DNA from 2 places in the Stenotrophomonas sp. 115C5 genome. Region 2 is predicted to be linked to the other one. Evidence: riboswitches for the same ligand, from Rfam matches in the RefSeq annotation. Region 2 holds a riboswitch; the other holds the start of a gene.
What was found. A riboswitch is a leader RNA that binds a small molecule or an ion and turns the genes downstream of it on or off. The one in region 2 is predicted to bind glycine.
Positions count from the first base shown of each region.

Region 1: it holds a riboswitch for glycine, as region 2 does, so the genes downstream of both, gcvP (aminomethyl-transferring glycine dehydrogenase) here and AC13FN_RS12665 (trimeric intracellular cation channel family protein) in region 2, are expected to answer to the same signal.

Region 1 is NZ_JBSPUQ010000011.1:107,583-121,859, reverse strand. Features, by position in the region: gene AC13FN_RS14145 (ArnT family glycosyltransferase) at 1-1,498, shown strand, start outside; gene AC13FN_RS14140 (phosphatase PAP2 family protein) at 1,610-2,362, shown strand; gene AC13FN_RS14135 (phosphoethanolamine transferase) at 2,359-4,008, shown strand; gene AC13FN_RS14130 (M2 family metallopeptidase) at 4,587-6,554, shown strand; gene AC13FN_RS14125 (hypothetical protein) at 6,676-7,068, opposite strand; partial or broken gene AC13FN_RS14120 (siderophore-interacting protein) at 7,146-8,042, opposite strand; gene AC13FN_RS14115 (multidrug effflux MFS transporter) at 8,183-9,409, opposite strand; glycine riboswitch at 9,709-9,810, shown strand; gene gcvP (aminomethyl-transferring glycine dehydrogenase) at 9,872-12,739, shown strand; gene AC13FN_RS14105 (VOC family protein) at 12,832-13,242, opposite strand; gene AC13FN_RS14100 (amino acid permease) at 13,388-14,277, opposite strand, start outside.
Region 2 is NZ_JBSPUQ010000009.1:96,357-110,633, reverse strand. Features, by position in the region: gene AC13FN_RS12710 (serine hydrolase domain-containing protein) at 1-145, opposite strand, end outside; gene AC13FN_RS12705 (aspartyl protease family protein) at 216-1,145, opposite strand; gene AC13FN_RS12700 (response regulator transcription factor) at 1,252-1,959, shown strand; gene AC13FN_RS12695 (sensor histidine kinase) at 1,992-3,290, shown strand; gene AC13FN_RS12690 (MarR family winged helix-turn-helix transcriptional regulator) at 3,363-3,857, shown strand; gene AC13FN_RS12685 (DNA alkylation repair protein) at 3,854-4,594, shown strand; gene AC13FN_RS12680 (DUF6616 family protein) at 4,650-4,988, shown strand; gene AC13FN_RS12675 (hypothetical protein) at 5,101-5,358, shown strand; gene AC13FN_RS12670 (3-deoxy-7-phosphoheptulonate synthase) at 5,654-6,727, shown strand; gene AC13FN_RS12665 (trimeric intracellular cation channel family protein) at 7,918-8,535, opposite strand; glycine riboswitch at 8,620-8,723, opposite strand; glycine riboswitch at 8,737-8,826, opposite strand; gene AC13FN_RS12660 (GIY-YIG nuclease family protein) at 8,867-9,142, shown strand; gene AC13FN_RS12655 (nuclear transport factor 2 family protein) at 9,287-9,718, shown strand; gene AC13FN_RS12650 (NAD(P)/FAD-dependent oxidoreductase) at 9,801-11,081, opposite strand; gene AC13FN_RS12645 (NYN domain-containing protein) at 11,205-11,984, shown strand; gene AC13FN_RS12640 (glutathione S-transferase family protein) at 12,099-12,719, shown strand; gene AC13FN_RS12635 (primosomal protein N') at 12,811-14,277, opposite strand, start outside.

The DNA of each region.
Region 1 (14,277 bases), on a different contig from region 2:
CATGTGGCTGCAGGCGGCCGCTTACGAGGTGGTCGGCAGCTGGCAGTGGTCGTTCCTGCTGCCGTCATTGCTGGGCGCCCTGCTGAGTCTGTGGCTGGTGTCGGATCTGGCACGGCGGCTGTGGTCACCGCGGCATTCCATCTATGCCCTCGCGGCGCTGTTCTGCACCCTGCAGTTCGGGCTGATGGCCAAGCGCGCGCAGATCGACATGGTGCTGGTGGGCATGACCACCGTGGCCCTGTGGGGCCTGATGCGCCACCTGTGCGAACGCCGCAATCTGCCCGCCCTGTGGCTGGCCGGCTTTGCCGCCGGCGTGGGTACCGTGACCAAGGGCGTGGGCTTCCTGCCGTTGCTGATGGTGCTGCCCTGGTTCGGCTGGTGGCTGTACCAGCGCCGTCGCGGGTATCGCGTGGAGGGTCCGCACCCGGCAACGCTGCTGTGGCTGATCCCGGCCTTCCTGCTAGGTGTCGGGGTGTGGCTGGCGCCGCTGGGCTGGGCCCTGCTGCACACGCCCACGGCCGAACTGCAGGCCTACGCGCATGAGCTGTTGTTCAAGCAGACCGGTACCCGTTACGCCAATGCCTGGCACCACCGGCAGCCCGCCTGGTACTACCTGCAGGTGATCCTGACCCTATGGCTGCCGGGCAGCCTGCTGCTGCCGATGCTGTTCAAGCCCTGGTGGCGCCGTATCCGCCGAGGCGACCGCCGCCAGTGGCTGCTGCTGGGCTGGGCGGTGCTGGTGCTGGTGTTCTTCAGCGCCAGCCCAGGCAAGCGTGAGGTGTACCTGTTGCCGATGCTGCCAGCAATGGCACTGGCCGTGGCGCCGCTGCTGCCCGGCCTGTTGCGCCGCCTGTGCGTGCGCCGCTACCTGTTCGGCTACAGCGTGGTGCTGATGCTGGCCACCGGCGTACTCGGCGTGATGCTGATGACCGAGCACCCGTGGGCGTTGGCGCAACTGGAACGCCGCGCCATGCCCGATACGTTGCTGCCGGTGCTGGGCGATGGCCTGCTGACCTTCGCCATTGCCCTGGCCACGCTGATCGTGTGGCTGCGGGTACGTCGTGCCGCGACGCTGGTGCTGCTGACCCACGGCATGCTGTGGATGCTCTATGGCCTGGTGCTGATGCCTGCACTGGACCCCTTCGCCTCGGCATCCGCACTGATGCGCCGGGTGGGTGCGCGGATCGGTCCCGACGCCGAACTGGCGCTGGTGGCCTGGCGCGAGCAGAACCTGCTGCAGGCCGACCGGCCGGTGCGCGAATTCGGCTTCAAGCGCCCTTGGGCCGAGCAATGGCACGATGCCGGCCCGTGGCTGGCCGAAGCACCGGACAAGCGCTGGCTGCTGGTGCTGGATGATGCGATGAGCCCGTGCGTGGATCCGAGCAAAGTGATCGATATCGGTGTTGCCAACAGGAATCGTTGGCAATTGCTTCCCGGTACCGCATGGAACCCGGAGTGCCACGCCGAGCGGACAGGATCGACCGCCGAAGAAGACTGAACGTTGGCACGCGCCGGGCAAACATTAACCCGGCACGAACGAGCGTCCGACCCTTCTCCGACATCCAGGTGACGAGCATGACCGCGGATTCCCGAACCGCCCTTTCCCAGCATGCCCGTCCGTCCCCTTGATGCGGTAGCGCCGCTTGCTACATCGCCACTGGCGTCACGATTTGCCGTAACTCACCTCTGGCTGCCTGTCGCAATCGGTCTGCCGTTGTTTACGCTGCTGATGGGTTTCGGCGGCGACCAATGGGTGGCCGATCATCTGTTCCGTCTGGAGGGTGGCCACTGGGCGCTGCAGGACGCCTGGATCACCCGCACGGTGGTGCACAAGGCCGGCAAATGGCTGAGCACGGCTGCTGCGCTCGTGGCGATCCTGCTGTGCTTCCACCACTGGCGAAAGGGTCGCGATCGCACCCTGCGGTGGGCGCTGCTTTATGTCGTAATTGCCATGGCTCTGGGCACGGGCGTGATCTCCCTTCTGAAGTCGCTGGTGCCGATGGAATGCCCCTGGGACCTGCTGCGCTACGGCGGCCACCAGCCTTTCATCGGTCTTTTCACCCTGCGCCCGGCCGGCATGGCGCCGCAGGCCTGCTTCCCGGCCGGGCATGCCAGCGCCGGCTATGCGTGGCTCTGTCTGTACTATTTCGCCCTGCTGTGGCGCCCGTCGTGGCGCTGGGCGGGGCTGTGGATCGGCCTCGGCGCTGGCCTGGTGTTCGGCATCAGCCAGCAGCTGCGGGGCGCACATTTCCTTTCGCATGACGTTGCCACTGCGTTGATATGTTGGCTGCTTTCGCTCGGCCTGTATGTCCTGATCCGCCGTCAGCTGGACCGTCCCCACCGCCAGGAGGCAAACGCATGAGTGCATCGGTCCAACGCCCCGCCCGCCTTCCCGCGTTGGCGAACCTTCGCCGTTGGCGGCCGCAGCTGTCCACCGAAGCACTGATTGCACTGACCAGCCTGTTCTTTGCGGTGGCCGGCAACGGCCTGTTCTGGCACAGCGCGATGGCCAGCCATCCGGGCAGCCTGCGCTACGCACTGTCGCTGCTGCTGTTGCTGCTGGGTGCGCACGGCGTGCTGCTGGGCATCCTGGTCTGGCGCTGGAACGCCAAGGTGGTGATCAGCCTGCTGCTGCTGGTGACTGCATTCGCTGCGCACTACATGAGCCGTTACCACATCTACCTGGATGCGGACATGCTGCGCAACGTGCTGGCGACCGATCCCAAGGAAAGCCGCGAGCTGATGACCGTGTCGCTGGTGTGGCCGGTGCTGTTGCTGGCGGTGTTGCCGATGATCGTGCTGTGGCGCGTGGAGCTGCGCCGCCGCAGCTGGAGCCGCAGCCTGCTCTGGCGCGTCGGCTTCCTGGTGGTGGCGGCAGTGACCGCGGTAGGCGGCGCATTGATCTCGTTCCAGGATGTCTCGGCACTGATGCGCAACCAGCGCGAAGTGCGTTACCTCGCCACCCCGGCCAACGTGCTGCTGGGCATGCCGCGCGCACTGCGTGGCGACAACCCGGTGCAGCGCGCGCCGAAGCTGCCGATCGGTACCGATGCCAAGGCCACCCCACGTGCACCTGCCAGCAAGCCGCGCCTGCTGGTGATCGTCATGGGCGAAACCGTGCGCGCGCAGAACTGGGGCCTCAACGGTGGCCGCAACACCACCCCGGAACTGGCCCAGGCACCGGTGATCAACTTCCCCGACATGCACTCCTGCGGCACCAGCACCGAAGTGTCGCTGCCGTGCCTGTTCTCGCCGTGGGGACGCCACGAGTACGACGAGAAGAAGATCCGTGCACACCAGTCGCTGCTGCATGTGCTGAACCGTGCCGGCATCGCACCGTTGTGGCGTGACAACCAGTCCGGCTGCAAGGGCGTGTGCGAAGGCCTGGAGTTCCAGTCGCTGTCCGATGCGACCACCCCGGGCCTGTGCGCGGACGGCCGCTGCATGGACGAGATCCTGCTGCAGGACCTGGCCACCCAGGTGCGCGCCAAGCCCGGCGACCGCGTGGTGGTGCTGCACCAGCTGGGCAACCATGGCCCGGCGTACTTTGAGCGTTACCCGGCCGCATTTGCGCGCTTCAAGCCAACCTGCGACACCCGTGACATCGGCCGCTGCTCACGCGAGGAGATCACCAACAGCTACGACAACGCCGTGCTGTACACCGATCATTTCCTGAGCAAGACCATCGGCACGCTGCAGGGCATGCAGGACTACGACACGGCCATGATCTACCTGTCCGACCACGGCGAGTCGCTGGGCGAGAAGGGCCTGTTCCTGCATGGCGTGCCGTACGCGATCGCCCCGGCCGAGCAGACCCGCGTGCCGATGACGATGTGGTTTTCGCCGGGCTTCGCCAGCAGCCGCGGGCTGGACCTGCAGTGCGTGCGCAAGCGTTCGGCGGCGTACACCGACCATGACAACCTGTTCCCGTCGGTGCTGGGCCTGATGCAGGTGAAGACCTCGCTGTACGAGCGCGACCGCGACCTGTTCGCCAACTGCGAGAGTTAGGGTTTGTCGGCAGGGCTGCGCCCTGCACCCGCCGAGGCCACTGCACAAGCAACGGCAACAGCAGAAGCAGGCGATTCGTGGTTTGGCGGGGCGGTGTCGGAATGCGGGGACGCCGCAAGTACGTCCATGTAGGCTTGGCAGCCGCATCCATGCGGCTGACACCCCGCACTCCGACACCGCCCCACCTCTGACAGATTGTCCCGATCTGGTAGATCCACGCCATGCGTGGATGAATTTCCATCGGAATCGAATAGTCGAATTGAATTCGAAAAGCATCCACGCATGGCGTGGATCAATGACAGGTCGCGGAAATCTGTCGAAGGCGGGGTGGGTCCGGTTGCGGGGGCGTGAGCGCCATGGATGGCGCGACCGAGCCTCCATGGACGGATTTACGGCGTCCCCCGCAACCGGACCCGCCCCGCCAAACCACGGATAGTCCGCTGTTGCTGTTGCTTCGGCTTTGCCGTTGCTCGAAGGCCTCTGCAGGTGCCGGGCGCCGCCCGGCCGACTTCCGCCACTTGCGGTGGCAGCCACTGCCCACTAGCCTTCGGCCGTCGTTCACCACCCAAGGACCGCCCGTGAAACACCGTCATCTCCTGCTGGCCGCGGCAGTCGCCGCCGCCACGCTGGCCCTGGCCGCCTGCAAGAAGGAACCCACCCCAGGCACCGATACCGCCAGCAGCAGCGCCCCGGCCGGCGAAACCGCCGACCAGTTCGTGGCCCGCATCAATGCCGAATTCAAGGCCGCCTACCCGGAGATGACCTCGGCGCAGTGGCTGTCCTCCACCTACATCAACAGTGATTCCGAACGCATCGCGGCCAAGGCCAACGAGCGCTCGCTGACCCAGCTCAACAGCTGGATCGAGCAGGCCGCCAAGTTCGATGGCAAGCCGATGAGCGAGGACAGCAAGCGCGCGATCCATCTGCTGAAGCTGATGTCCTCGATGCCGGCGCCGCGCGATCCGGCCAAGCTGGCCGAACTGACCCAGATCGCCACCCGCATGGAAGGCAGCTACGGCGCAGGCAAGTACTGCACCGACGCCAACGATCCGAACTCCTGCCGCCAGCTGGGCGAGCTGGAGCAGGTGCTGGCGCGCAGCCGCGACTACGACCAGCAGCTCGATGCCTGGCAGGGCTGGCACAGCACCACCAAGAGCATGCGTGGTGACTACCAGAAGTTCGTCGGCCTGGTGAATGAAGGTGCCAAGGACATGGGCTTCACCGATGCCGGGCAGATGTGGCGCAGTGGCTATGACATGCCGCCGGAGCAGATCGGCCCGGAAACCGATCGCCTGTGGGAACAGGTCAAGCCGATGTACGAGCAGCTGCACTGCTATGCGCGCGGCAAGCTGGACAAGACCTATGGCAAGGACAAGGCCGAGGTGGGCAACGGCCTGATCGCCGCGCACCTGATGGGCAACATGTGGCAGCAGGACTGGTCCAACCTGTGGGACCAGCTGGAACCGTACCCGGGCGCCGGCAGCCTGGACATCACCGCGGCGCTGGAAAAGCAGTACCAGACCAACCTGAGTGCGGCGCTGGCCAAGGCTGGCAAGGATGCGAACGTGGCCGCGCAGTACAAGGCGCAGCGCGAAGCCGAACTGCGCACCGCCAAGCAGATGACCGAGCGTGCGCAGGACTTCTACGTGTCGCTGGGTATGCCGTCGTTGCCGCAGTCGTACTGGGACAAGACCCAGTTCATCAAGCCCGATGACCGCGACGTGGTCTGCCACGCCAGTGCCTGGGACATGAACATGGAAGGCGACGTGCGCACCAAGATGTGCATCAAGCCCAACGAAGAGAACTTCACCACCATCTACCACGAGCTGGGCCACATCTATTACGACCTGGCCTACAACCCGCTGCCGCCGCTGTTCCAGGGCGGTGCCAACGATGGCTTCCATGAAGCGATCGGCGACACCATCGTGCTGGCGATGACGCCGAAGTACCTCAGTTCGATCGGGCTGGTCGACGCGCCGACCGAGAGCCGCGAGGCAGTCATCAACAACCAGATGCGCATGGCGCTGTCGGGCGTGTCGTTCCTGCCGTTCGGGCTGATGATCGACCGCTGGCGCTGGGGCGTGTTCGATGGTTCGATCACCGCGGACAACTACAACAAGGCCTGGTGGGACCTGAAGGCCAAGTACCAGGGCGTGGCACCGGCCACCACCCGTGGCGAGGAATTCTTCGACCCGGGTGCCAAGTACCACGTGCCGGGCAACACCCCGTACACCCGCTACTTCCTGGCGCGCATCCTGCAGTTCCAGTTCTACAAGGGCCTGTGCGATGCCGCCGGCTTCAAGGGCCCGCTGCACGAGTGCACCTTCTACGGCAACAAGGAAGCGGGGCAGAAGTACTGGGCGATGCTGAGCAAGGGTGCCAGCCAGCCGTGGCAGGCCACGCTGAAGGAACTGACCGGCTCGGACAAGCTCGATGCCGGCCCGATGATCGAGTACTTCAGCCCGGTCAATGCCTGGTTGAAGCAGCAGAACGAAGGCCAGATGTGCGGCTGGCAGGCCAGCGCGGCACCGGCAGCAGCGAAATGAAAGAAGGGGCGGGTCCGCGAGGATCCGCCCCTTTTGATCCGGTAGCGCCGGGCCATGCCCGGCGGCTTTTCATCACACCGCTGCGCTCGCCGGGCATGGCCCGGCGCTACCGCGATGACGATCAGTTGCTCTTCTTCGCCGCCAGCTGTGCGGCCAGCGCGGCCTTGAATTCCTCGAAGGTCTGACCCTTCTCGTTGGCTTCGGCCTGCGCCGCATCGCGCAGCGCATCCGAATAGATCAAGCGCACCGGCGTGCCCTGCCGTTCGTGCAGTTCACCGGCCTGCATGATCAGCGCCAGCACCTGGGCCGCACTTTCGCTCTGGCCGGCGATGCGGCCATCCATGCCCAGCACCCATTCGCCATCGCGACGGACGACGCCGGCCAGCAGCGTGCGCTGGGTGTCGCGCAGTTCGGCGTGCGGCTCGACGGGCGAGGCGGTGGCGGCGGCCTTGTTGGCAGCCTGCTGTTCCTGGCGACGGCGCTGGTCGCGGCGGGATTTGGAAGAGGTCGACATCGGTGGGGCTTGCATTGCGGGGGCGCAAGGATAACCCACGCCCCCTGCGTGCTGGTTCACACCGGTACGGCGTCGGCTCAGTCCAGCACCCGCCCCTGCCGCCAGTAGCCCATGAAGGTGATCGCGCGGCGATCCAGGCCGCAGTCCTTCACCAGATACCGGCGGATCGCCATCACCGCGCCGGCCTCGCCCGCCACCTAGGCATACATCGCGCCGTCTGCGCTGGCGTCAGCTTGCTCCCACAGGATCTGCGCATCGACGTCGATGTCGTCCAGTTCGGCGCCCTCGGCCACGGCCGGGGCTGCCGCCAGCCGCGCCTGCACGGCCTGCAGCAACTGCTGCCCATGGGCCTGTTGCCCGCGTGGCAACCACACCAGTTCGGCCGTGGCCGGTGCCTTCAATGGCACCGCATCCCCCGCTTGGGCGATCTCCAGCAGGGCCAGCGTGCGCGGCGGATCGGCCAGCCCGGCCAGTTCCTCGAGGATGCCGGCCACTGCCGGCAATGCCGTCTCATCGGCCACCAGCAGCACCTGACCCACCCCGGCTGGCGGCTTCCATTCCCAGCCCTCGCTGCTGTCCGCACAGTCAGCGTCGGGGGCCAGCAGCACCACGCGGTCGCCCGGCCGTGCGTGCGTGGCCCAGCGCGAGGCCGGTCCGGTCTCGCCATGCAGCACGAAGTCGACGTCGACCTCGCAGTCGCCGGCGCGCAGTTGGCGGAGGGTAAAAGTGCGCATCGGCGGCCGCGCGTCATCGGGCAGTGCGCGGTAACGGGCGTACCAGTCTTCGCCGCTGGGCACGTCCGGCGCGTCCTGGCCGGGCAAGGGGAAGAACACCTTGATGCGTTGGTCCGGGCCTTCGGTCTTCATGCGCGCCACGTCGGCGCCGGTGAACACCATGCGGTCCAGGGAAGGAGAAAGAACGCGGCGCTCCTTCAGCGCCACCTCGAACAGGCGGTAGGTCTGCTGCGCAGCCATGGGATACCTCATGCGACGACATCGGGATGGCTGGCTGTCGTGCATCCACGAACCGGCTTGCTGGAAACCCCAGCCTAGTCCCTGCTCGCAGCGTCGCAAGGGGGCGCCGCGTGATGCTGTGCCCTACCCCTGCGCGACGCTCAAAGCGTCGTGCCGGCTGCCTCTGCTGCGCGCTCGCGCTGGTGCTCCCAGTACCAGAACACGAAGCCGGCCGCGAAGAAGGCCGCCTGCCCCAGTGCCAGATGCAGCGGGCTGTCGTGCAGCAGTGGCGATACCACGCCCGCCACCACGGTGCTGATCATCAGCTGCACGAAGGCCTGCAGCGACGAGGCCAGGCCGCGCTGCAGCGGATACATGTCCAGCACCGCCAGCGCCAGGATCGGGAAGATCAGCGCCATGCCCATGCCGCCGAGGAAGATCGGCATCACCGCCCACGGCAGCGCGAACTGCGGCGCCAGGCTGACATAGCCGATGTTCAACACGGCAGAGACCGCACACAAGGTAAAGCCCAGGGCCACCTGCCGCGTCGGTGTGCTGTGCCCGGCCATGCGCCCGGACAGGAACGAACCGGTGGTCATGCCGCCGATGGTGGGAATGAACAGCCAGGCAAAGCCGCCTTCACCCAGATGCAGGTGCTGCATCACGATGGCCGGCGCCGAGGAGATGTACAGGAAGATGCCGCCGAAGCCGATGCTGCCGGCCAGCGCCAGGCGCAGGAAACGCGGGTTGAAGCCGATGCGCACGTAGTCGCGCATCAACGTGCGTGGCGACAGTGCAACCCGTGCCTGCGCCGGATGGGTTTCCGGCAGGAAGCGCGCAGTGGCCGCCAGCAGCACCAGCGCGAATACCACCAGGAACCAGAAGATCAGCGGCCAGCCGGCACCACTGAGCAGGATCCAGCCGCCGATGATCGGCGCGATGGCCGGGGCGATGCCGAACAGCATCGACACCTGGCTCATCAGCCGCTGCGCGTCGTGGCCGTGGTACAGATCGCGGATCACCGCGCGACCGACGATCATGCCGACACCGGCAGACAGGCCCTGCAGCGCGCGGAACGCCAGCAGCGTGGTCAGGTCGGTGGACAACGCGCAGCCCACCGAGGCGCCGACGAAGATCACCAGGCCGCCGAGGATCACCCGCTTGCGCCCCCACGCATCGGACAGCGGGCCGTGGGCCAGGCTCATCAGGCCGTAGAACAGCAGGTAGACGCTGATGGTCTGCTGCACCGCCACCTCGTCCACCGCCAGGCGCTGGGCCAGCTGCGGAAACGCAGGAAAGATGGTGTCGATCGAGAACGGACCGAACATGGCCAGACCAGCGAGCAACAGGGCCATGCGGCGGGTGGAAGGAGCAACAGCGGCGGTCATCGGGCAAGCGTCCGGCAGGGCCATGCGTGACACGCACGGCGGGCGCCGATCCCCTGCAGCAGGGACGGCGCCAGATGAATACGAGAATCCGACCATCATAGGTGGGGAATGCGTGCGACGCCATGCACGGGTGCACAGAACGCACGCCCGGGCCATCGGCCATTCAGGCGTGTGAGGCCGCTGCGGGCCACCGTCGGGCGCCGGCAAGAGGCTATAATCGGCGGGCAACACGGTGGGAGAAGCAGGTCACCGCTGCCGAAGGCGCAACGCCCGTAATCGCTCAGGCCCGATACCACCCGTAACAGAACTCTGGAGAGACCGGTTCGATCCGGCGCCGAAGGGGCACGAAGCTGCGGTTTCCGCGCTTTTAAACTCTCAGGCAAAAGGACAGAGGGGCGCCCGCAGACCGCCGACCGGCGGCTTGTGCCCGTGCGTGTGCCCTTTCCTGACGGATCCTTCGCCATGTCCCAGAACACCCCTTCCCTGCGTGAGCTCGAGCACCATTCGGCGTTCGTCGAGCGCCACATCGGCCCCAACGATGCCGAGATCGCGCAGATGCTCGGCGTCATCGGCCACGCATCGCTGGATGCGATGACCGATGCCATCGTCCCGGCCAAGATCAAGTCGCCGGCACCGCTGGCACTGCCGGAGTCGATCACCGAAGTGCAGGCGCTGGCGAAGATCCGCGCGATCGCCGACAAGAACACCGTGCTGCGCAGCTTCATCGGCCAGGGCTACTACGGTACCCACACGCCGAACGTGATCCTGCGCAACATTCTGGAAAACCCCGCCTGGTACACCGCCTACACTCCGTACCAGGCGGAAATCTCGCAGGGCCGCATGGAAGCGCTGATCAACTTCCAGACCCTGTGCGCCGACCTGACCGGCATGGAAATCGCCAACGCCTCGCTGCTGGACGAAGCCACTGCCGCTGCTGAAGCGATGACCCTGGCCAAGCGCTCGGCCAAGTCGAAGTCGGACACCTTCTTCGTGCACGACGCCGTGCACCCGCAGACACTGGAACTGCTGCGCACGCGCGCCGAGCCGATGGGCATCGTGCTGCGCGTGGGCACCCCGGCCGAAGCGCTGGAAGCGGAAGCCTTCGGCCTGCTGCTGCAGTACCCGGATACCTTCGGCCAGGTCGGCGACTACAAGGCGCTGGTCGATGCCGTGCACGCGCGCGGCGGCCTGGTGGCCGTGGCCACCGACCTGCTGGCCCTGACCCTGCTGGCCGCCCCGGGCGAATGGGGTGCGGACATCGTGGTCGGCAACAGCCAGCGTTTCGGCGTGCCGTTCGGTTTCGGTGGCCCGCATGCGGCGTTCATGGCCTGCCGTGACGCCTACAAGCGTTCGATGCCGGGCCGCCTGATCGGTGTCTCGATCGACGCACAGGGCAACCCGGCCTACCGCCTGACCCTGCAGACCCGCGAACAGCATATCCGCCGCGAGAAGGCCACCTCCAACATCTGTACCGCACAGGTGCTGCTGGCAGTGATGGCCTCGATGTACGCCGTCTACCACGGTCCGGAAGGCCTGACCCGCATCGCCCGCCGCACCCATCGCCTGGCCGCGATCCTGGCCAGCGCGCTGCGTACCGCCGGTGTGCAGGTCGGTGCCGACTTCTTCGACACGCTGCACGTGACCGGTGTCGACGCCGACGCGATCCATGCCAAGGCCCGTGCTGCCGGCTACAACCTGCGTGCGATCGACAGCAGCTCGGTGGGCATCAGCCTGGACGAGACCACCACCCGCGCCGACATCGTCGCCGTCGGCGCGCTGTTCGGTGCCAGCGTTGATGTGGACGCACTGGATGCCAGCACCGCCGACGCGCTGCCGGCCGGCCTGCTGCGCCAGTCCGCGTTCCTGACCCACCCGGTGTTCAACACCCACCACAGCGAGCACGAGCTGCTGCGCTACCTGCGTTCGCTGGCCGACAAGGACCTGGCGATGGACCGCACGATGATCCCGCTGGGCTCGTGCACCATGAAGCTCAACGCCACCGCCGAAATGATTCCGGTGACCTGGCCGGAGTTCTCGCAGATCCACCCGCTGGTGCCGGCCGAGCAGGCGCTGGGCTACAAGGAACTGATCGATTCGCTGGAAGCGATGCTGGTCGAGTGCACCGGCTACGACGCCGTCAGCCTGCAGCCGAACTCCGGTGCGCAGGGCGAGTACGCCGGCCTGCTGGCGATCCGCGCCTACCACCGCTCGCGCGGCGAAGATCACCGTGACATCTGCCTGATTCCGGATTCGGCGCACGGCACCAACCCGGCCTCGGCACAGATGTGCGGCATGAAGGTCGTGGTAACCAAGACCGATGCCAACGGCAACGTCGACGTCGAGGACATCCGCCTCAACGCCGAGAAATACAGCGACCGCCTGGCCGCGATCATGATGACCTACCCGTCCACGCATGGCGTGTTCGAGGAAGAAGTCGTGGAGATCTGCGAGATCATCCACAAGCACGGCGGCCAGGTGTACACCGACGGTGCCAACATGAACGCCCTGGTCGGCGTGGCCAAGCCGGGCAAGTGGGGTTCGGACGTTTCGCACCTGAACCTGCACAAGACCTTCTGCATCCCGCACGGCGGCGGCGGCCCGGGCGTTGGCCCGTGTGCGGTCAAGTCGCACCTTGCCCCGTTCCTGCCGGGCAAGCTGGGTGACAACGGTCCGGTCGGCATGGTCAGCGCCGCCAGCTTCGGCAGCGCCTCGATCCTGCCGATCAGCTGGATGTACATCGCGATGATGGGCACCGAAGGCCTGCGCAAGGCCACCCAGGTCGCGCAGCTCAACGCCAACTACATCGCCAAGCGCCTGGCCCCGCACTTCAAGACCCTGTACACCGGCCGCAACGGCCTGGTGGCACACGAGTGCATCCTGGACGTGCGCCCGCTGGAGAAGACCAGCGGCATCGGCGCCGAGGACGTGGCCAAGCGCCTGATCGACTTCGGCTTCCACGCCCCGACCCTGAGCTTCCCGGTGGCCGGCACGCTGATGGTCGAACCGACCGAAAGCGAATCGCTGCACGAGCTGGATCGCTTCATCGACGCGATGATCCAGATCCGCGAGGAGATCACCGCGATCGAAGACGGACGCCTGGACCGCGAAGACAACCCGCTGAAGAACGCACCGCACACCGCCACCGCGGTGACCGCCAGCGAATGGACCCACGCCTACCCGCGTGAACTGGCTGCGTTCCCGCTGCCCAGCCTGAAGCTGCAGAAGTACTGGCCGCCGGTGGCACGCGTGGACAACGTGTACGGCGACAAGAACGTGATGTGCGCCTGCATCCCGGTCGATGCCTACAAGGATGATGAAGTCGAGGCTTGATTCCTCGCTGCATCGGTAAAGAGAACGGCCCGCGCAAGCGGGCCGTTTTCATGAGGGTGTGTGGACCAGGGTCCACACCCACAAACATCCGATCACGGGTCCGGCATCTGCCCCAGGCTCAACTGCCACGACACGCCGAAGCGGTCCTGCACCCAGCCGTAGCGGTTGCTGAAGTCATAGTCGCCCACCGGCATCAACCAGTGCCCACCCTCGCCCAGCACGCGCGCCGCGCGCTCGAACTGCTCGGCACCGGAGCACTCGACGAACAGCGAGATCGACGGGCTGAAGGTGAAGTCGTGCACGTCCAGGCTGTCGAAGCACAGGTAGTGGGTGCCGCCCAGCAGGAAGATGGCCTGGCGGACCTGCCCAGGCACGCCGGCACCGGCGCCATCCGGATGGCGCTGCATTGCCAGCAGGCGGAAATCGGCGAAGGCCTCGGCGTACATGGCCAGCGCGGCCTCAGCCTGGCCGGTGAACATCAGGAAGGGACGGCTGCGCAGCATGCGGTACTCCTGGTCGACGGGCCGCTGACGGCCCACGGGATCAGGATGGCACGGCGGATGTATGCCTGCTGTAGAGCCGAGCCCATGCTCGGCTGGCGGCCGCGCGAACAGCAGCCGACCGCAGGCGCGCGTCAGCGCCCGACGATCAGGCCTCGCGCATGCGCCGCGCGATGGCGCTGCCAGCGGCGATCGTGGCGGTCAGCGCCACCATCGACAGGAACTGCAGGCGGGTGTGCGACTCGCTCAGCAGCAGGCCGAAGATCAGTGCCAGGATCGCCAGCGCGCAGCAGGTCAGCCACGGGAAGCCGGCCATGCGGAATGGCAGGCGGGTACCCAGGCGATCCGCCCGGCGGCGCAGCACCAGCTGCGAGACCAGCGACAGCGTCCACACCAGCAGGCAGGTGGAACCGACGATGTTCAGCAGCACCGGCAGCACCCGGTCCGGGAACAGCAGTTCCATCACGGTGGCGGCGAAGCCGAACAGCACGCTGGCGAGAACGGCGATCACCGGCACCTGGCGCGGGTCGGTCCAACCCAGCACGGCCGGTGCTTCACGACGCTGCGCCAGCGAATACATCATGCGCGAGGCGCCGTAGAGGTTGGCATTGAGCGCCGACAGCAGCGCGATCACCGCGATCAGGGTGATGGCGGTGCCGGCACCCGGAATACGGGCGATATCCAGCACGGCGGCGAACGGCGACTTCAGCGCCTCGCTGGTCCACGGCACCACGGCGATGATCACGCTCAGCGAGCCGATGTAGAACACCAGGATGCGCCAGGCCACAGTGCGGATGGCACGGGCAATGCTGCGTTCCGGGTCTTCGGTCTCCGCCGCCGCAACGGCCACGATCTCGGTACCACCGAAGGCGAACACCACCACCAGCAGTGCAGCGCCAATACCCGCCAGGCCCTTCGGTGCGAAGCCGCCGTGTTCGGTGAAGTTGCTCAGGCCCGGCGAGGTCACCTGCGGCAGCCAGCCCATCAGCAGCGCCACGCCGATGGCGATGAAGGCCAGGATCGCCGCGACCTTGAGGA
Region 2 (14,277 bases):
CCGCCAGCGCCATGCCGCGCGCGTGGGCGGCAAGCATTAGACGCTGGGCTTCGGCGTCGATGTGGGCCGGCGCGGGTACCGGGGGCGGTGCGGCCAGCACGGCCAGCGGAAACAGCGTCAGCAACAACAGGGCAACACGGCGCATGCGTGGACCTCCTGGCGGGACGTGGCGCGATGCTACGCCAGCCCGCAGTCCACGTCATAGCATGCGGGGGTCACGTCACCGCCGGCTGGCGCAGGCAGATCCGGGCGGCGCCGGCGCTGATGTCCACCTGGCTGTCGACCATGGCGTCGGCGCCAAGGATCAGTGCAGGGCGAGCCTCCAGCCCGATGGACCTGAACACCGACAGTTCGCTGATCCTGACCTCCATCGCCGGGTGCTGCCAACCTGGGCCGGACATGCCGGAGAGGGTGTACAACCACGTCGCCTGCGGTTGGCCACCCAGTCCCTGCGTGCCTTTCTCCCGCACCCGCAGGCGCTCATCGCTGCCGTCGATGCGCAGGCCCAGTGCGCGGGCGGCTTCGGCATTGAGCACGGTCTGCGCGGCACCGGTGTCGACCACCGCGATGGCTTCCACTCCCGCGTCACCCAGTTTCACGGTAATAAAGGCGAAGTGTTCAAGGCCCTCGCGACGATCAGGTAGTGCATTGGCCTGGCATTGGCGACCATCGACGCCAAGCTGCCCGGGTTTCCATAGCGCCAGCTCACCACGACCAAAGTCCCAGCGGGTATCCCAACGGCCGGTCAGGTCGTTGCCGATCAGGCCGTCGACGGCGGGATCATCGTCTTTCTGCAGATTGGAAAGGTCGGCCTGCACACCGCTGACGCGCAGCTGCCACCCACCGACCTTCCATGAGGTCGTGTGCATGCGCTGCAGCGGCGCGCTCTGGGCGCTGGCTCCCTGCGCATGCGTGGTGGCCGCGCTGGCATCCTCCAGTCCATGGCGGCGGGCAACCCGACCGTCGACGAGGGTGGCCCCGGCCGCGCTGTCGACCACGAAGCGCAGCGGTTCGGCGCTTCCGTTCAGTGAGACGGCCACTGCCGGATGGTTGCCCTGCATCCACATCGGCAGCACGTGTACAGGTGGGGCGGCGGCCAGCGCGGGGAATGCAGCGGCAAGCAGGGGCAGAACGGACAGGCGCACGTTGGATCTCCGGAGTAGAAGTGGAGGCCTATTGGCGCGCATCCGCGTATCTTGGGAATATCGGCGTTGATACCGTCCTGATACACACCTGCAGGATACTGGCCGCATGAACACTCCTGCCCGGGTCATCGTTGTCGATGACGATGCCAGCATCCGTGACGCCATCGCCGACTGCCTGCTGCTGCATGGCTTCCAGGTACGCGTGGCGGCCGACGCTGCAGGCCTGGACCTCCTGCTGCTGAACGAGCGTCCGGACGCCATCATCCTGGACTGGATGATGCCCGGCGAGGACGGCCTGTCGGTGTGCCGCCGGCTGCAGGCGCGGGCCATCCCGATCCTGATGCTGTCGGCGATGGGGGCCGCACCGGACCGCGTGATCGGCCTGGAAATGGGAGCGGACGACTATCTGGCCAAGCCCTTCGATCCACGCGAACTGCTGGCGCGGGTGCGTGCCCTGCTGCGCCGGCAGGACAAGCTGCGCGCCCAGGTCGCCTGCGAGCTGCGGTTTGCCGGCTGGCGATTGCTACCCGATCAGCGCCGCCTGTTCACACCCGATGGCCGTGAACTCGCGCTCAGCCGGGGGGAGTTCGCCCTGATGCTGGCGCTGGCCGAGCGCCCTGGACGCGTGCTGGGACGGGAGCAGCTGCTGCAGTTGACCCATGGCGAAGACAGCGACAGCGTCGACCGCGCCGTCGATCTGGCGATCAGCCGGCTGCGCCGCAAACTGGGCCAGGCGGCTGCCGGCGCGGAAGCGCTTGTGCAGACGCTGCGCGGCGAAGGCTATCGCTTCGGCGCCGAGGTGCATGTGCTGTGAGGGCTCGTTGGTCCACTGCACGCTGGATCGCGATGGTGGCCCTGGCCAGCCTGCTGCTGGCCACGCTGGTCAGCGTAGCGGTGGTCGGCTGGATGCCACGACCCGCACCGCCCCCCATGCGGCTGGACCAGGCCATGCAGGTCGTTCGTGGCGAACGGCCCGCCATGCCTCTGGGGCTGCATCTCGAAACCCGTGCGTCGCCGCCGCAGGGCAGCAGCAATGGCGGGCTCACCCACCTGGTTGCGTCGCAGATGGACCTGCCGCTGGAACACGTGCGGTTGGTCTGGAGTGGCCGTGGCAAGGCGCCTGATGTGAAGGTCATCGAAGGCGGCATGGAACTCGATGGAAATGCACGGACGGACGCGTTGCAGGCGCAGGTGTCAGTGCTGACCAAGATGCAGTGGTCACCCTTTGAACTGGCGGTGCGCCAAGCTGATGGCCGATGGCAGGTGGTCGGCAGCGACCACAGTGATCTGGCCGCGTGGCGCCGGCAGGTCGTGCTGGCGCTGGTAGCGGGGACCGTGTTGTTGGCACCCTTTGCCGCCTGGGCATCGGTCCGCCTGGGACGGCCGCTGCGGCGGCTGGCCGAGGCCAGTGCACGGGTCGAACTGCAGGACGGCACGCCGCTGCCGGACGAGGGCCCACGCGAAGTACAGATATTGGCTGCAGCGATCAGCACCGGGCGCGAGCGCCTGCGCGCACAGGCCCAGGACATGACGCGCATGCTGGCCGCGGTAGCGCACGACCTGCGCACGCCGTTGACCGGCCTGCGTCTGCGCGCGGAGTTTGCACCGCCGCCACAGGCGGCGCGGATGGTGGCCGACATCGAGCGCATGGACACGATGATCGAGCAGGTGCTCGACTACGCACGCGGCGAATTGCAACCACTGCAGTTGCGGCCGCTGGACCTTGCCGCGTTGCTGGAGGAATGCGTGCAGAGTGCCCTGCTGCGCGGTGTCGAGATCTCCATCGAGGGACCGGACACCTTGCCGTGGCAGGGCGACGCGCTCCTGCTGCGGCGGGCGATCGACAACCTCATCGACAACGCAGACCGCTACGCCGGTGCCGTAGATCTGCACACCGCCATGGAAGGCAGTCGCATGCAGCTGGATGTGATGGACCGCGGCCCCGGCATTGCCGAGGACGACCGCGCACGCCTGCTGCAACCCTTCCAACGCAGCGAGAGCTCGCGCAGCCGCGCCACGGGAGGCACCGGCCTGGGCCTGGCGGTGGCGGCCAACGTCGCACGACGGCATGGGGGCGAGCTTCTGCTGCTGCAGCGTGACGGCGGCGGACTGATCGCACGCCTGCTGCTGGGGCCGATTCCCTGATATCGCCTTGATATTGGCGTTGGCGCCTTGTTTTGCAATATGATTAGGTGCCTAATAATGTTGGAGCGAGCCATGCTGGAAGCCAAGCACAGTGCCCTTCTGGATGAAGCGCAACGACGCGGCCATACCGGCGTCGCGCAGCTGCGCCTGTGTTTCCAGGTGCTGTCGCTGTCATCGTCCATCGACCGCGACTGCGCCACGCGCCTGGCGCTGCAAGGACTCAGTGAAGGGCGTTTCATCGTGCTTTTCCTGCTGCACGGCGCGGGTGGCACACTGCCACCGCATGAACTGGCCGAGCGCGCAGGTGTCACCCGCGCCACGATCAGTGGCCTGATCGATGGCCTGCAGCGCGAAGGGCTGCTGCAGCGGCGCAGTGACGCCGAAGACGGCAGGCGCCTGCAGATCGTGCTGACCACACAGGGGAAGTGCCTGGCCGAGACGCTGTTCAACCAGCACACGCAATGGATAGGGGGCTTGTTCAGCGGGTTGGACGCGGAAGAACAGCAGCAGTTGTCGCAGCTGCTGCACAAGGTCTGGCGGCACACCGATACAGGTCGTGGGGCATGAGCGGGACCCTGACAGCTGAGCGATTGAATGCGCTCAACACTGGCAGCGTCGCCGCCAGCCATCTGGCTGAATGCCTGGCGGTGGATTTCGCTGCGCTGCTGCAGGCGGTGGCACCTACGCTTGCACCGGAAGCGCTGCAGCGCATGCAGGATGCCTCAGCCAAGGGCATCACGCTGCGCATGGCCTTGGCTGCGCAGCTGCTGCGTGAGGCGGGGCAGGGCGCGCCTGCGCCCTGGCAGCATCACAGCTCCGATACCGTGCGCGGCTGGGCCTGCTACCTGATCGGCAGCGATGCCCGTGCAACGTTGGCAGAGAAGCTGCAGCACATGCGCACGCTGGCCGATGATCCACACTTCGGTGTGCGCGAATGGGCGTGGCTGGCGCTACGCACGGACATCGTTGCCGTGCCAATGCAGGCGCTTGAGTACCTGCAACCGTGGACACAGGAAATATCGCCGTACCTGCGCCGCTTCGCCTGCGAAGCACTGCGTCCGCGCGGTGTCTGGGCCGCGCATATCGCGCTGTTCAAGCAGCACCCTGAACATGCATTGCCGATGCTGGAAGCACTGGCTGACGACCCGGAACGCTACGTGCAGGATTCGGTCGGCAACTGGCTCAATGATGCCGGCAAGACTCAGCCGCAGTGGCTGCGCGAGCTGTGCACGCGTTGGCAGCACGAGCGCCACAGCGACGCCAACGCCTACATCCGCAAACGCGCACTGCGCTCGCTCCGGTAGTGCCGGATGCTGGCCGACAACCCCGCAACCCCGTCCACCTCAAGGAAGAACCACCATGTCGCACACCTTCATCGAGCTCTATACCGCTACGCCGGCCTGGACCACACTGCCGCCCGAGCAGCGGAATGCCTTCTTCGCCCGTATTGGCGCCGGCATGCAGCAGTTCGATCCAGCCCGCATCACGCCGCTGGCGATGGGCCGCATTGCCAGGGGCGTACCGCACAGCAGCGATGAACAGTTCTATGCGGTCTGGCGCTGCGCGAGCCGCGAGGAGGTCGATGCGCTGGTGGCTGGCATTGCCGCTACCGGCTGGCATGAGTACTTCACCACCACCCATGCGGTAGGCGCGATGGACAGCATGGCCCAGCACCTGGCCGACCTGGCCGCCTTGTAGCGGGGCGGCAGACGCCGGCAGATCCCGGCCCTCGGCATGGGTGGCACATGCGCCTGTCACCCGGACGCGGTAAACAGGACATTGCCCATGTCCATCCGCAGGGAAGTCGATCATGCAGAGCACGCTCCAGGTCACGCTGTTCGGCCCTCTTGGCGACAGCCCGGCGTTGCAGTTGCCGGGGCTGGAGGGGCCGTCGGTGGCCATCCAGGAATCGGCCCTGCGGCGGTTGGTTTCCGACCTCTACACCGCGCGTTCCCTGCTCAACCCCGAGCAGCTGGACGAGGCCCGGCAGGAACTGGATCGCGTGCTGGAACGCTGGGCCGACATCCATGAAGGCCTGCTGCTGGACGTGGAAGTGCATGGCAAATGAGCAACTTTGCGTGGTTGCCGCCGCGTAGGCCGGGCCGGCGCGCACCTCGCTGAACCGCGTCCCCAGTTGCGGATGAAACAGTTTGCACTGCGCAAAAGCTGTGCTATCAATAGATCCCATGAACGCAGCCCCCACCAGCTTTTACTGGTATTACTTTCCGAAGCCACTGGCGGAGGAAGGACTGCGCTCACCCTGAAGAAAGCTTCAGACGCATTCCCGAAAGCCGCCAGCGAACCTGGCGGCTTTTTTCATGCCGCCACGCTGGGGACCCCCAACGTTCCGGAGATCTCCCGCAATGCCCCCGCACACCGACGACCTGCGTATCCGCACCATCGAACCGCTGACACCGCCTGCCCAGCTGCTGGCGATGCTGCCCTGTGACGATGAAGCCTCCGACACCGTCAGCGCCTCGCGCGCGGCCCTGCACCAGATCCTGCATGGCCGCGACGACCGCCTGGCAGTGGTGGTCGGCCCGTGCTCGATCCACGACCCGAAGGCCGCCATCGAGTACGCCCAGCGCCTGAAGCCGCTGCGTGACGCGCTGGCCGGCGAACTGGAAATCGTCATGCGCGTGTACTTCGAGAAGCCGCGCACCACGGTGGGCTGGAAGGGCCTGATCAACGATCCGGACCTGGATGGCAGCTTCAAGATCGACAAGGGCCTGCGCATCGCACGCGGCCTGCTGCGCGACATCAACAAGCTGGGCCTGCCGGCCGGTGTCGAGTTCCTCGACGTGATCTCGCCGCAGTACATCGCCGACCTGGTGGCATGGGGCGCGATCGGCGCACGCACCACCGAAAGCCAGGTGCATCGCGAGCTGGCGTCGGGCCTGTCGTGCCCGGTCGGTTTCAAGAACGGCACCGATGGCAACGTGAAGATCGCCGCTGACGCGGTGGGTGCGGCGTCCAATCCGCATCACTTCCTGTCGGTCACCAAGCAGGGCGGCACCGCCATCGTGTCGACCACCGGCAACCCGGATTGCCATGTGATCCTGCGCGGCGGCAAGCAGCCGAACTACGACGCAGGCAGTGTTGCCGAGGCCTGCCAGGTGCTGGCCAAGGCCAAGCTGCCGGCGCGCCTGATGATCGACGCCAGCCATGCCAACAGCCTGAAGAATCCGGAGAACCAGCCGAAGGTAATCGACGACATCGCCGTTCAGCTGGAAGACGGCGAACAGCGCATCGTTGGCGTGATGATCGAGAGCCATCTGATCGGTGGCCGCCAGGAACTGGTGGAAGGCCAGCCGCTGGTCTACGGGCAGAGCATCACCGACGGCTGCATCGACTGGGACACCACCGTGACGGTGCTGGAGCGACTGGCCGCGGCCGTGCGTGCCCGTCGCGACGTAAAGGTGTCCGAAGCCGCTTGAGTGCGGCACGTGTGTGGATGGCGGTCAGCGCCTGCGGGGGTGCGGCCGCGATCAGGGCCGGTCGGAGTTGGAGACCGGCCCATCTGCACCGGCGATGCGCCTGGCGCTGCGCATGAGCGACAGCGCCAGGTACATCGCCGGGGTGGTGTGAGACGTAGATCCACGCCATGCGTGGATATCAGCGAGCCACACGGCAGGATTTCGGAAGAGTTGTATGGAGTCCTCCTGCGATTTCGGCCGAAGATGGGGTTCCTCGCCTGACTGGACCCCGCCGATGCGTGTTTTCCCGGATGACAACTTTCTGGATTCAGCTTGTCGGTCGATTTCCGGTGAAGCTGCCAAGGCGCTCGTGAGCTTGAAAGGCGGGCGAATCGCTGAAGATGCCGTATCTGTCATCGAAGACTGGTTTGAGCCGTCCCTCGAGAAGGCGCGCCTGCTGGCGGATCTTGATGAAAGAATCAGGATCCAAAGCAGCGAAGGGGACCAGGGGCTGCTGCGGCCTGCGCTGAAGGCCCGGGCGGTGATCGCGGCATCTCCCGAGCCCGCGCCCGATGACTACGAGCCTTCATTCAAAGTAGTGCCTGCGACAACGCTAGGTGGCGACTGGAAATCCGACTGCGAGACCGACTGCGTGATTGTCGATGGTGATCTGATCGCAGACGGCACGCTGATACTGAACGATCTGAGCGAGACGCTCTGCGTGATCGTACTGGGGAGCCTCAGGGCCCGGAATCTCGACTGTGGTGGTTGGGTGTTCGTGCGTGATGAGCTGGAATGCGATCATCTGTACGCGTGCTCACTCAATGATGGGATTCTGTCCGTAGGTGGCAACATCACTGTTCAGACCTTCCTCGAGACCGGCACCTACACACAAGTGGCGGGGCACCTGACCGCTAGCTACCTCGGCAGCACCCACAACTCCATTGACGTGGAGGGCAAAGTGAACTGTCTAGGCTTCGAAAGACGGTCTGATAGCGACTACTTGTGCGAATGGATCGATCCTGTGTTGCTGGAAGCCGACGATTCCGACGGCGATTGGGGATGCGGACGCCAACGGTATCCGTCGGCTGACTATCCAGAGCGGATACGCGCGGGGGGGCAGCCCCATGAAGTTCGTGCTCTAGATCTACGCCATGCGTGGATACCGCTCTTCTGTAGCGCCGGGCCATGCCCGGCGAACACGCCATCGTTCAATGCACTTCGTCGTGATAGACGAATTTCGGCATTTCCCAGCGGTAGTGGATCGCCAGCAGGCGCAGCGCGAAGCCGCCGCCGAGGCAGCACAGGATCGCGGTGGCGTCGGCCACGCCCCAGTGCAGCAGCAACAGGTAGGCCGCGCCGGTCAGCAGCGCGATGATCGCGTACAGCTCCTTCTGGAAGATCAGCGGCACCTCGTTGCAGAGGATGTCGCGCAGCACGCCGCCGAACGCGCCGGTCAGCATGCCGGCGATCAGCACGATCGGCATCGCATGGCCGGCTTCGCGCGCGATCGAGCAGCCGATCAGGGTGAAGGCGATCAGGCCCAGGCCGTCGAGTACCAGGAAGGTGCGGCGGAAGTGGTGCATCCAACGTGCGACCCAGGTGGCGATCAGCGCCGCGCATACGGTGAAGCCCAGGTACTCGGGATGCTTCACCCAGCCCAGCGGATAGTGGCCGAGCAGGATGTCGCGCAGTGATCCGCCGCCGAGGGCGGTGACGCAGGCGATCATGACCACACCGAACAGGTCCATGCGGCGGCGGCCTGCGGACAGTGCGCCAGTCATGGCCTCGGCGGAAATGGCAATCAGGTAGATGATGGACAGCAGCATGGGACAGGCTCCGGGCGCGGTGGGGCCGGCCATGCGCGACTACCGCCACTGCCTGCGCAATGACGGGATGACGATGACCGGTGCCGCTCCCGCTGTCCTTTTGCCTGAGAGTTCAGCGGCGTAGGCCGCGTGCCCCTTCGGCGGATCGTCCCGGGCGTGCCCGGTGACCTCTCTCCAGCTCGGCGAGTCGAATGCATGGTTGGTGGGATTCCAGCCCACCGGCCTGAGCGATCATGGGAGCCTGCGCCTTCGGCGGGCGCCAGCGCGGCGCCTCTCTCCTGCATTCGGCCGCCAGTATATCCGCTGCAGTGCAGCACGGCATAATCCGGGCATGGCCCCGTCCCTCCGCCCCTGGTTCCTGTACCTGCTCGAATGCCGGGATGGCAGCTATTACGCCGGCATCAGCACCGACGTGGACGCGCGTTTCGCCGCCCACCAGGCCGGCAAGGGCGCGCGCTACACCCGGGCGCGGCCACCGCTGCGCGTGCTGGCCGTGCGCGAGTACCCGGACCGGGCCGCCGCCTCGCGGGCTGAGTGGCAGCTCAAGCAGCAGCCGCGCGAACGCAAGCTGGCCTGGCTGCAGGCACCGGATCCTGCGCTTCTGTAGAGTCGAGCCCACGCTCGGCTTTTGTTGCTGCTGCCTGATGGTGAAGCCGAGCATGGGCCCGGCTCTACAGTAGATCCACGCCATGCGTGGATGGGCGCTTCCAGCCATGCCATGATCGCCCAGCCCTCAGCGCTGGAGACCCGGATGTCCACGACCGCCCTGCTGTTCGCTCTCTCCGCAGCAACGAGCCCCGCCGCCGATCCGGCCACCCTCGCGGCCATCGAAGCCACCTGCCACGATTACGTCGACGGCCAGCTGGAGGCCGACCCGCAGCGCGTCGCCCGCTCCCTGCACCCGGACCTGGCCAAGCGCGCGGTACTCGGCGATACACCCGACGAACGGCTGGGCCTGCGCCGGATGTCGAAGGAAGAACTGGTCGCGCTGACGAAGCAGGGCGCGCTGAAAACGCCGAAGGATCAGTGGGACCGCCGCTGCACGGTGCTGGACGTGATCGGCAACGCGGCCTCGGTACGGCTGGAAACGCCGTGGTTCGTCGACTACTTCCACATGGGCCGCTTCGACCAGCGCTGGGTCATCGTCAATGCGCTGTGGTACCCGAAGCCGAAGGCGCCGTAGAGCCGAGCCCATGCTCGGCTTCTGCAATCCGCGCGAAGTGCAGCCGAGCATGGCTCGGCGCTACAGGAGCATGCGTGCGCTCCTAGCGCTTCGGTCGCCGGTCGTCCTGGTCATCACCGAAGATGATGCGCGCGCTGCGCTGGTAGCTCCAGTACGCCACGGCCCAGTTCAGCAGCACCACGATGCGGTTGCGGAAGCCGATCAGGAAGAACACGTGCGCGGCCAGCCAGAACCACCACGCCAGCACACCGGACAGCTGCAGCCGGCCCAGATGCACGATCGCAGCCATGCGGCCGATCGTGGCCAGGTTGCCGAAGTCTGCGTACTTGAACGGGCCGGGTTCGGGCTTGCCGTGCAGGCGCGCGCGGATCACCTCGGCCACGTACTTGCCCATCTGCTTGGCCGCGGGCGCCACGCCAGGCACCGGCTTGCCGTTGGCCTGGTTCAATACGGCCAGATCGCCAGCTACGAACAGTTCCGGGTGGCCAGACAGGGTGAGGTCGGGTTGCACCTGCACGCGCCCGGCGCGGTCCAGCGGCACCTCCAGCGTGCGCGCCAGCGGTGAAGCGGCCACACCGGCGGCCCATACCACGGTGCGCGCGGGCACGAACTGATCGCCGAGCTTGAAGCCTTGGCTGTCGATGTCGCTCACCGGGGTGCCGGTCAGCACTTCCACGCCCAGCTTTTCCAGCTGCCGGCGCGCCTTCAGCGAAAGCACTTCCGGGAACGAGGACAGTACGCGCGGCCCGGCCTCGACCAGCCGCACCTTGGCGCTGGCCGGGTCGATGTGGCGGAACTCGTTGCGCAGGGTATGGCGCGCGATCTCGGCCAGGGTGCCGGCCAGTTCGACGCCGGTAGGTCCACCGCCAACCACGGCGAAGCTCAACCATGCGGCCTTCTTCGCCGGGTCCGGTTCTGCCTCGGCGCGCTCGAAGGCCAGCAGCAGCTTGCGGCGCAGCGCGATGGCATCGTCCAGCGTCTTCAGGCCGGGCGCATCATCGGCCCATTGGTCGTTGCCGAAGTAGGCGTGGGTGGCGCCGGTGGCCAGCAGCAGGTTGTCGTAGTCCAGCGTGCTGCCATCGGCCATGCGGATCTGCCGGGCCTGCTTGTCGATGGTCACCACTTCGCCCAGCCGCACTTCCACATTGCGCTGGTGGCCGAGGATGTGGCGCAGCGGTGCGGCGATATCCGGGGCGGACAGGCCGGCAGTGGCCACCTGATACAGCAGCGGCTGGAACAGGTGATGGTTGCGGCGGTCGACCAGGGTGATGCGTATGCGCTCGCGGGCCAGGGCACGGGTGGCCCAGAGGCCGGCAAAACCGCCGCCGACAACAACCAGGTGGGGAACGCGCTCGCGACTCATCGACTCACTCCAGTGGGGGCATTGGGGGAAGCGCCTGGCATCTTCGCATGATGGCCCCCTGTCACGTCAGCGCCCGCGTGGATCGGCGATACTCGGGTTCAGGCAACGGCCCGTGAGGAGCCCATGAGCGAACCGGAAAAGCGCATCGCCCTGTTGATCGACGCCGACAACGCGCCGGCCTCGAAGATCGACGAGGTCCTGGCCGAAGTCGCCCGCTACGGTGTGGCCAACGTACGCCGCGCCTATGGCAACTGGAAGAGTCCGCGGTTGAAGGGCTGGGAGGCGGTGCTGCACGAGTACGCGATCCGTCCGATCCAGCAGTTCGCCTACAGCAAGGGCAAGAATGCCTCGGACATGGCGATGGTGATCGACGCCATGGATCTGCTGTACGCGCGCAATCTGGATGGTTTCGCCATCGTCTCCAGTGATGCCGATTTCACTCCGATGGTGATGCGCCTGCTGACCGACGGCGTGAAGGTGTATGGCTTCGGTGAGAAGAAGACGCCCGAGCCATTCGTCAACGCGTGCTCGAAGTTCACCTACCTGGAAGCGCTGGGCCAGACCCACGCCAGCGTGCCGGATACCGAACAGGCCTCCAGCGAACAGGCCTCGAACGAGCCGGTAGCCAACGACGATGCGCGGCCGCGCAAGAGCGGTGCGGAAATGCGCAGCGACACGCGGCTGGTGAAGATGCTGCGCCGCGCGGTGTCCTCGGCCGAGGGCGAGGATGGCTGGTCGCATCTGGGGCCGGTTGGCAGCCAGATCGGCAACCAGGCTTCGTTCGATCCGCGCAACTACGGTTACGGCAAGCTCAGTGATCTGCTGGCAGCGATCGGGTTGTTCGAGCTGAAGAAGGACGGCAAGTCGTCCTACGTGCGCGCGTTGCCGAAGAAGAACAGGTAGTGCCGGCCGCTGGCCGGCAACGCCCGGATGCCAGATCCGGCATGCGGCGCGCACACACCCCACCCGATCAGGCGTATCGTTGCCGCTCGCATTGCCAGCAAGGAAAAAACCCGCATGTTGAAGATCTGGGGCCGCCGCAATTCCAGTAACGTCCGCAAGGTGCTGTGGTGCGCCGAGGAGATCGGCCTGCCGTATGAATCCATCGAAGTCGGTGGCAGCCACGGCGGCACGCAGACGCCGGAGTACCAGGCGATGAATCCCAACAGCCTGGTGCCGGTGATCGAAGACCACGGCCTGCCGCTGTGGGAATCGAACGCCATCGTGCGCTACCTGAGCGCCCGCTACGCGCTGGGCACCCTGTACGCCGAAGACCCGATGGAGCGTGCCCAGGCCGAGAAGTGGATGGACTGGAGCACCTCGCGGATGGCGCCGCTGTACACCGATCTGATCTGGGGCATCATGCGCACCGCCCCGGCCGACCGTGACGAATCGCGCATCAATGCCGCCATCGTGCGTGCCGGTGACTACCTGGCGATGGCCGATGCCACGCTGGCCAAACAGCCGTGGCTGTCGGGTGAGAAATTCGCGATGGGTGACATCCCGCTGGGCTCGCTGATCTATGCCTGGTTCGAACTGCCGATCCAGCGCCCGGAACTGCCGCACCTGGCGGATTGGTATGCGCGCCTGCGCGAGCGGCCGGCCTACCAGCGCGGCGTGATGTCGCCGCTGACGTAAGCGGGGCCGGGTCTTTTCCTGGAAAGAGAAGCAGCCGAGCATGGCTCGGCTCTACAGTAGTGCCGAGCCATGCTCGGCAGCACCGACCGGATCAATACAGGTCCGTCGGATCCACATCCAGCGACCAGCGCACCTTGCGTGCTTCCGGCAGCGCATACAGCTGCGGAACCAGCTGCGAAAGCACCCCATGCAACGGCGGCCGCTGCAGTGCCGAAAGCAGCAGCTGCGTGCGCTGGTAACCGGCGCGACGTGGCATCGGCGCCGGCATCGGCCCATACGCCTCCACTATGTTCTGCTCGCCCAGCAGCTGCCGCGCTGCCAGCAGGAATGCATTGGCATGCTCCACCTGCTGCGCTTCGGCGCGCATCAGCGCCAGATGCGCGAACGGCGGGAATCCGGCGGCCTGGCGCTGGTTCAACTCGGCCTGCGCGAACGGGTGGTAGCCACCGCTCACCAGGGTTTCCAGCAACGGGTGCCCGGGGTGATGGGTCTGCAGCCAGACCTCGCCGGGATCACGTGCACGGCCCGCACGGCCCGCCACCTGGATCAGCTGCTGCGCCAGCTTCTCGCTGGCGCGGAAATCGGCCGAGAACAGGCCCTCGTCGATGCCGACCACCACCACCAGGGTCAGCTTGGGCAGGTCGTGGCCCTTGGCCAGGATCTGCGTGCCGACCAGGATGCCGGGCTGGTCGCTCAGTTTCGCCAGCTGTTGTTCCAGGGCATCGCGGCGTGAGGTGGTGCCGCGGTCGATGCGCACCACCGGGAAATCGGCGAAGGCGGCGGTGAGATGTTCTTCCAGGCGCTCGGTGCCGATGCCCTGCGGTTGCAGCGCCAGGCTGCCGCACGCGGGGCATGCCAGCGGTGCCGGTTGCCGCGCGCCACAGTGATGGCACTGCAGGCGACGGCCGCCGCCATGCACGGTCATCGGTGCATCGCAGCGGTTGCACGGTGCGGTCCAGCCGCAGTCGTGGCACAGCAGCACCGGCGCGTAGCCACGGCGGTTCTTGAACACCAGCACCTGCTGGCCGCGCTGCAGGTGCTCGCCGATGCCGGCCAGCACATCAGCCGAGAGGCCATCGTGCAGCGGCCGCTTGCGCACATCGAGGATGCGCACGCGCGGTGGCCGCGCATCACCGGCACGCTGCTTCAGGCGCAGGTGGGTGTAGCGCCCGGCATAGGCGTTGTGCAGGGTTTCCAGCGAAGGGGTGGCACTGCCGAGCAGCACCGGAATGCCCAGTGCCTTGGCGCGCACCAGAGCGAAATCGCGCGCGTGATAGCGGATGCCGTCCTGCTGCTTGTAGCTGCCGTCGTGTTCCTCGTCGATGATCAGCAGCCCGGCCTGCGGCAATGGCGTGAACACCGCCGAGCGGGTGCCGACGATGACCCGTGCCTCGCCACGCGAAGCCGCAGCCCAGACGCGCGCGCGCTCGTTGTCGTTCAACCCCGAATGCAGTGCATGCACGGCGATGCCGAGGCGGCCGCGGAAGCGTGCCAGGGTCTGCGGGGTCAGGCCGATTTCCGGCACTAGCACCAGCGCCTGCCTGCCCTGTGCCAGGCA